2 regions of the Pseudomonas sp. AS2.8 genome follow, and region 1 is predicted to be linked to the other one. Evidence: predicted binding sites of a transcription regulator. Region 1 holds the regulator's gene; the other holds the start of a gene.
What was found. The regulator FliA, encoded in region 1, starts transcription of late flagellar genes. The targets are predictions, from matches to a motif close to CTAAAGTTTNNNNNNNNNNNGCCGNTAA.
Positions count from the first base shown of each region.

Region 2: FHR73_RS13465 (methyl-accepting chemotaxis protein) is a predicted target of FliA. The motif match lies at 2,095-2,122, and genes of this name have one in related genera.

Region 1 is NZ_JACHVV010000001.1:497,863-501,274, reverse strand. Features, by position in the region: gene FHR73_RS02305 (chemotaxis protein CheA) at 1-478, opposite strand, end outside; gene FHR73_RS02300 (protein phosphatase CheZ) at 505-1,293, opposite strand; gene FHR73_RS02295 (chemotaxis response regulator CheY) at 1,313-1,687, opposite strand; gene fliA (RNA polymerase sigma factor FliA) at 1,775-2,515, opposite strand; gene fleN (flagellar synthesis regulator FleN) at 2,512-3,342, opposite strand.
Region 2 is NZ_JACHVV010000003.1:232,985-236,396, forward strand. Features, by position in the region: gene FHR73_RS13460 (methyl-accepting chemotaxis protein) at 1-113, shown strand, start outside; gene FHR73_RS22560 (hypothetical protein) at 273-395, shown strand; gene FHR73_RS13465 (methyl-accepting chemotaxis protein) at 437-2,062, opposite strand; gene FHR73_RS13470 (carbonic anhydrase) at 2,724-3,412, shown strand, end outside.

The sequences.
Region 1 (3,412 bases):
CAGCTGCTGCAGCAGCGACGGGCGCTGGCGCCGCGGCCACCGGCGTGGCAGCCACGGGCGCGGCCGCTACCGGCGCCGGTTCGCTCCCGGCCGGGTCGGCCAGGCGAGCCAGTGCCGCCAGCAACTCGGGCGAGGCCGGGGTCGGCTCTTCGCGTTCCCGGACCTGACCAAACATCTCGTTGACGGAATCCAGTGCCTGTAGCACCACATCCATCAGTTCGGCATCCACGCGGCGTTCGCCCTTGCGCAGGATGTCGAAAACGTTTTCCGCGATATGACAGCACTCGACCAGGGTATGGAGCTGCAGGAAACCGGCACCGCCCTTTACGGTATGGAAGCCACGAAAAATGGCGTTCAGCAGATCCATGTCATCCGGACGGCTTTCCAGCTCGACCAATTGTTCCGACAACTGTTCGAGAATCTCGCCGGCCTCTACCAGGAAATCCTGGAGGATCTCTTCATCGGCGTCGAAGCTCATTCCTGCACTCCCCAAGAGGGTCTGGGTCAGAAGCCCAGACTGGATAGAAGATCGTCGACGTCGACCTGAGCGGCCACGACGTCTTCACGCTTATCGGCATGAATCTGCGGACCTTCACCCTTCATCGTCTTTTCTTTTCGATTCTGTTCGATCAGCGCGCTGTGATCGTGGCTGAAGCCGGTATAGCGATCGACCTGGCTGGCCATCATCACCAGCTTGACGAGGTCTTTCTCGATCTGCCCGACGAGATTGACCACGCGCTTGATCACCTGACCGGTAAGGTCCTGGTAGTCCTGCGCCAGGAGGATGTCGTTGAGCTTGGCCGACAGTTGTTCGGCGCTGCTCTCGCTGTGGCTGAGGAAGGCATCGACGCGCTTGGCCAGCTCGCGGAATTCGTCCGCGCCCATCTCCCGGCGCATGAACTTCTTCCAGTCGGCATGCACGGCACGGGCTTCGTCACCGAAGTTGCCTACCAGCGGGGCGCTCTCCTCCACCAGATCCATGGTCCGGTTGGCGGCGTTCTCGGTCATCTTCACCACGTAGGAGAGACGATCGGTGGCATCGCTGATCTGGGAGACCTCTTCGCCGGCCATGCCGCGCGGATCGATCTCGAAGTTGACGATGGCGTTGTGCAACTCGCGGGTCAGCTTGCCGACTTCCTGGTAGAGACCCCGGTCACGCAACTGGTTGAGTTCATTGATGACATGCACCGCCTGGGTGAAGTCGCCACTTTCTAGGCATTTCACCAGCTCCTGGGCGTGCTGTTTTAGATTCGACTCGAAGTCGCTGAAGCTGTTGGTGCCAAGCTGATCCATAACGTCCCCGCGGCTTTCTTCAGCCGTTCACCCGCTCGAAGATCTTGTCGATCTTTTCTTTCAGCACCTGGGCGGTGAAAGGCTTGACCACATAGCCGTTCACGCCGGCCTGAGCGGCTTCGATGATCTGCTCACGCTTGGCCTCGGCGGTCACCATCAGCACCGGCAGGGTCTTCAGGCGTGCGTCGGCGCGCACCTGGCGCAGCAGGTCAATGCCGGTCATGCCGGGCATGTTCCAGTCGGTGACGAGAAAATCGAAGTTGCCGCTCTGCAACATCGGCAGGGCGGTGTTGCCGTCGTCTGCTTCGGCGGTATTGGTGAATCCCAGATCGCGCAGCAAATTCTTGATGATGCGTCTCATCGTGGAAAAATCGTCCACGATGAGGATTTTCATGTTCTTGTCCAAGTCGACCTCCGTCCTAATCCGCACACACGCCGCGAGGCGCGCCTAAGCAATCGTAGTAGCCTGAGTACCAGCCGGTTAACGCGAACGCCATTCCGCCAGCCGCGCCCGCAGGCGTGCCGCGCATTGACTGTGAAGTTGGCAGACGCGTGACTCGCTCACGCCCAACACCTCGCCGATTTCCTTGAGGTTGAGTTCCTCGTCGTAATACAGCGAGAGCACCAGACGTTCACGCTCCGGAAGATTGGCGATGGCGTCGGCCAGGGCCTTGCGGAAGCGCTCGTCTTCCAGACCGCGACCGGGTTCGAGTTCATGCGAACCGCTCTCCTCGAGCCCATGCTCACCACCCTCCATGAGGTCGTCGAAACTGAACAGGCGACTCCCCATGGTGTCGCCAAGGATGCCGTAGTACTCATCCAGACTCAATTTAAGTTCGGCCGCGACTTCGGAATCTTTAGCGTCGCGACCCGTACGCGCTTCCACCGCGCGAATGGCGTCGGTGACCATGCGCGTGTTGCGGTGTACCGAGCGCGGCGCCCAGTCGCCCTTGCGGACCTCGTCGAGCATGGCGCCGCGGATGCGGATTCCGGCGTAGGTCTCGAAGCTGGCGCCCTTGCCGGCGTCATATTTGCGCGAGGCCTCCAGCAGGCCGATCATGCCGGCCTGCATCAGGTCCTCGACCTGCACGCTGGCCGGCAGACGCGCCAGGAGGTGGTAGGCGATGCGTTTCACCAACGGCGCGTAGCGGTTGATGAGTTGCTCCTGCTGGGTACGTTCCGAGGTTTTGCTGTACATGCGAAGCCCGCTGGATGCTGTCATGCGTGGGTACCGATGGCTGGTTGCACAAGGCGCTCGACAAAGAATTCGAGATGGCCGCGCGGATTGGCGGGCAACGGCCAGCCATCGACTCTCTGAGCTACCGCACGGAAGGCCAGCGAGGCCTTGGCACGCGGAAAGGCTTCGAACACGGGGCGCTGTTTCTGTACGGCTTTGCGCACCGCCTCGTCGAACGGAATGGCGCCCACATACTGCAGGGCGACATCCAGGAATCTGTCGGTCACCTTGGTCAGCTTAGCAAAGAGATTGCGACCTTCCTGGGGTGTCAGCGCCATGTTCGCCAGAACCCGGAAGCGGGTGACGCCATGGTCGCGATTGAGCAGCTTGATCAGGGCGTAGGCATCGGTGATGGAGGTGGGCTCGTCGCACACCACCACCAGGACTTCCTGGGCGGCGCGAACGAAGCTGACCACCTGGTCGCCGATGCCGGCAGCGGTATCGACGATGAGCACGTCGAGGTTTTCGCTGATGTCGCTGAAGGCCTGGATCAGACCGGCGTGCTGGGCCGGTGTCAGATTGACCATCGCCTGGGTGCCCGAGGCCGCCGGGACGATGCGGATGCCGCCCGGGCCGTGCAGCAGCACGTCGCGCAGTTCGCACTCGCCGGAGATGACGTCGGCCAGGGTGCGCTTGGGCGACAGGCCGAGCAGAACGTCGATGTTGGCGAGGCCCAGATCGGCGTCGAGCAGCATGACGCGCCGCCCGATATCGGCCAGGGCCAAGGCCAGGTTGACCGACACGTTGGTCTTGCCGACACCGCCTTTACCGCCCGTGACCGCTATGACTTGGACGGGATGCATGCTACCCATTGCCTGATACCTTTGATTGAAATCCGTCACACTTTAGACCAAGTGCATTTGGCGTGCCCAGGCATGCGAT
Region 2 (3,412 bases), on a different contig from region 1:
GCGAACTGGCGGGCGTCTCCAAGCGCGGCGCCGACCAGATCGAGACCTCCAGTCGCCAGCTCGTCGCGCTGACCCGCGAGATCCATGGTCTGGCGGCGCGCTTCCGCGTCTAGCCCGATGCACCGCTATCCCCGGGAACGGGCGTCCCGGGGATAGCCGCGGCTTTACCCAACTTTACGTTTTCTTGGCATGACGTCGTCGCCGCTACAGGAGAAAATTGGCCCCGGGCGCCCGGCGTGGCGCCCGTTCTCGCTACGGAGCTGCCTGACGTCATGACGACCTGCCCTACCCCGCGCGGCCCTCGCCTGAGGAGCCTGCTGCTGTCCTTTCTCGCCTCGCCCCTGGGCCTGCTGGTGGTGCTGACCGGCGTGCTGCAGCTGCTCGGCCCCGGCTAGGGCCTCGGCTCCGGCCACCGCAGCGGCCGGAGCCGCCTGGATCACAGGCGGAAGCGCGCGACCAGGCCATTGAGGTCCACGGCCAGGCGCGACAGCTCGGCGCTGGCGGCGCTGGACTGCTCGGCACCCGCGGCGGTCTGGACCGACAAGTCGCGGATGTTCACCAGGTTGCGATCGACTTCGCGAGCCACCTGGGCCTGCTCTTCCGCCGCGCTGGCGATCACCAGATTGCGCTCGTTGATGCCGCCGATGGCGCCATGGATGCGCTCCAGGGCATGGCCGGCGCCGCGGGCCACTTCCAGGGTGGACTGGGCACGCTCGGTGCTGCTGCGCATGGCCGCCACCGCCTGATCGGTGCCCTGCTGGATGGTGCCGATGGAGGTCTCGATCTCGCGGGTCGACTCCTGGGTGCGATGGGCCAGCGCCCGTACCTCGTCGGCCACCACGGCGAAGCCACGACCGGCTTCCCCGGCGCGCGCGGCCTCGATGGCGGCATTGAGCGCCAACAGATTGGTCTGCTCGGCCACGCTGCGGATCACGTCGAGCACCTTGCCGATGTCGTTGACCTGTACCGCCAGATCGCCCACCAGGGTGGCGCCGTGCTGGACGTCTTCGCTCATGGTGGCGATGGCACCCACGGTTTCCTGTACCAGGTCGCGACCGTCACGGGCCACGCCGGCCGACTCCTGGGAGGCCTGGGAGGTGTTGACGGCGTTGCGCGCCACCTCGTCCACCGCCGACGACATCTGGTTCACCGCGGTGGCGGCCTGTTCGATCTCGGCGTTCTGGCGCTGCAGGCCGCGACTGGATTCATCGGTCACGGCATTGAGTTCTTCCGCCGCCGAGGCGAGCTGGGTGGCCGAACCGAGGATGCCCTGCAGGGTCTGGCGCAGCTGGCCCTGCATGGTCTTCATGGCCTGCAGCAGGCGCGCGGCCTCGTCGCGGCCTTCGCTGTGGATTTCCTGGCTGAGGTCGCCGGTGGCGATCACCTCGGCGGCCTGCACGGCGCGGGCGATGGGCTGGGTGATGCTGCGGATCAGCAGCCAGGCGAAGACCACGGTCAGCAGCGCGGTGGCCGCCAGCAGCACCACCAGCCACTGGATGGCGTGACGATAGTCGGTGGCGGACTGTTCGTTGGCCGCGGCGGTCTGCTGATCCACCAGGTCGGTGAGTTGCTTGAGCACGCCGTTGACCGCATCGGAGTTGGCCAGCAGGTCCTCGTTGAGCAGGCGGCGCAGGGGCTCCAGCTGATCGGCGGCGGAAAACGCCAGCATGCGCTGCTGCAGACCGTCGTACTGGGTGATCAGCTGGCCGTAGCGGCTGTAGGCGGTGCGTTCTTCGTCGGACTGGATCAGCGCCTCGTAGCGCTGCTGGGCGGCGCGCATCTGGCCATTGCGCTGCTGGAACAGTGCCTGGGTCTTGGTGATGATCTCCGGCTCGCGATTGAGCAGCAGGCGATAGGACAGCACCCGCAGGCGCAGGGTCAGGGCGGTCAGCTCGTCGAGCGCGGCCACCCGCGGCATGGCGCGGTCTTCGATGGCCAGGCCCGAGGCGCGGATGTCGTTCATCTTGACCAGGGCGGTGCCGCCGAGCAGCAGCAGGAGCAGACCGATAAAGGCGAAGCCGAGCGTGGCACGCCGCGCGATGGAGAGATTGCGAAAGGACATGGAGAGTTTCCGTTGAGCCTGGAAAGCTCCTGCTATCGACCGCGAGCCACAGATCCTGAGGCCGGATATCGGCGTGGATCAGCCCCACCGCTATCGAGCAAAAGCGGCAAACCCTTGTCCTATAGGGCATCGGAGCTATTGAAAGGCTGGCGAAAGGTCTAGGCTGCGGCACTGTGCCGCAGATCACAGGCTGGAGGCAAAGTGGGCAAAAGACGCTCGATTTCCGCCAGCGGCATTGCGTTCACATTTTTGCACATCTCTCGCAAGCCACTGATCGCCAAGGAAATCTGTTCAGCTATCGCGATTCACGTTTTCTTCACGGGGAAAAGCGCGATTCGGCGCCTATATTCCGGCTTCGTGCCGATAAAAGGGCTAAAAGCGCTGATCGTGCGGCGATAATGGCGGGATGATCTCAGTATAAGTTTGAAATATCTTCTGCGTTGTCTGTCACGAGCTATTGTTTCAGCGTGGATTAAGGTTGTGGTCACCAGACTGGGTGACCGGGTGCCAGGACGCCGCCCGAAGACGCGATGGACCGCCAGACAATGAAGCCACCAGAGCCCGAGATGGCCGGGGCGTATCGAGGCGATGCCAGGGGGCGTCTAGCCACTAACCAGCGCTTGCCGCTGCCATTGCGTACTTGAGAAGAGGTCAGAAACAGATGAGCGACAACACGGATACCTTCGGCGCACCCGACGAGGCCCTCCTGCAACTGGTCGATGGTTTCAAGCGTTTCCGCCAGGATGTCTTTCCCGAACAGGAAGCGCTGTTCAAGAAACTCGCCAGTGCGCAGTCGCCCAAGGCCATGTTCATCACCTGCGCCGACTCGCGCATCGTCCCGGAACTGATCACCCAGAGTTCGCCGGGCGATCTGTTCGTGACCCGTAACGTCGGCAACGTGGTGCCCCCCTACGGCCAGATGAACGGCGGCGTCTCCACCGCCATCGAGTACGCGGTCGTGGCGCTGGGCGTCAAGCACATCATCATCTGCGGCCATTCCGACTGCGGCGCCATGAAAGCCGTGCTCAATCCCGATCCGCTGGAAAAGATGCCGACGGTAAAGGTCTGGCTGCGCCATGCCGAGGTCGCCCGTACCGTGGTCGAAGACCATGGCCATTGCGACTGCGGCCACGGCGGCACCCTGGGCTTCCTCACCGAGGAAAACGTGGTGGCCCAGCTGGTCCACCTGCGTACCCACCCCTCGGTGGCATCGCGTCTGGCCAGCGGTCAGCTGCAGATCCACGGCTGGGTCTATTCCATCGAGACCAGCGAGATCAAGGCGTACGATGCCCAGCAGGAGCGCTTCCTGCCCCTGGATGGCGAAAACATGCCGGTCGCCACCCCGCGTCC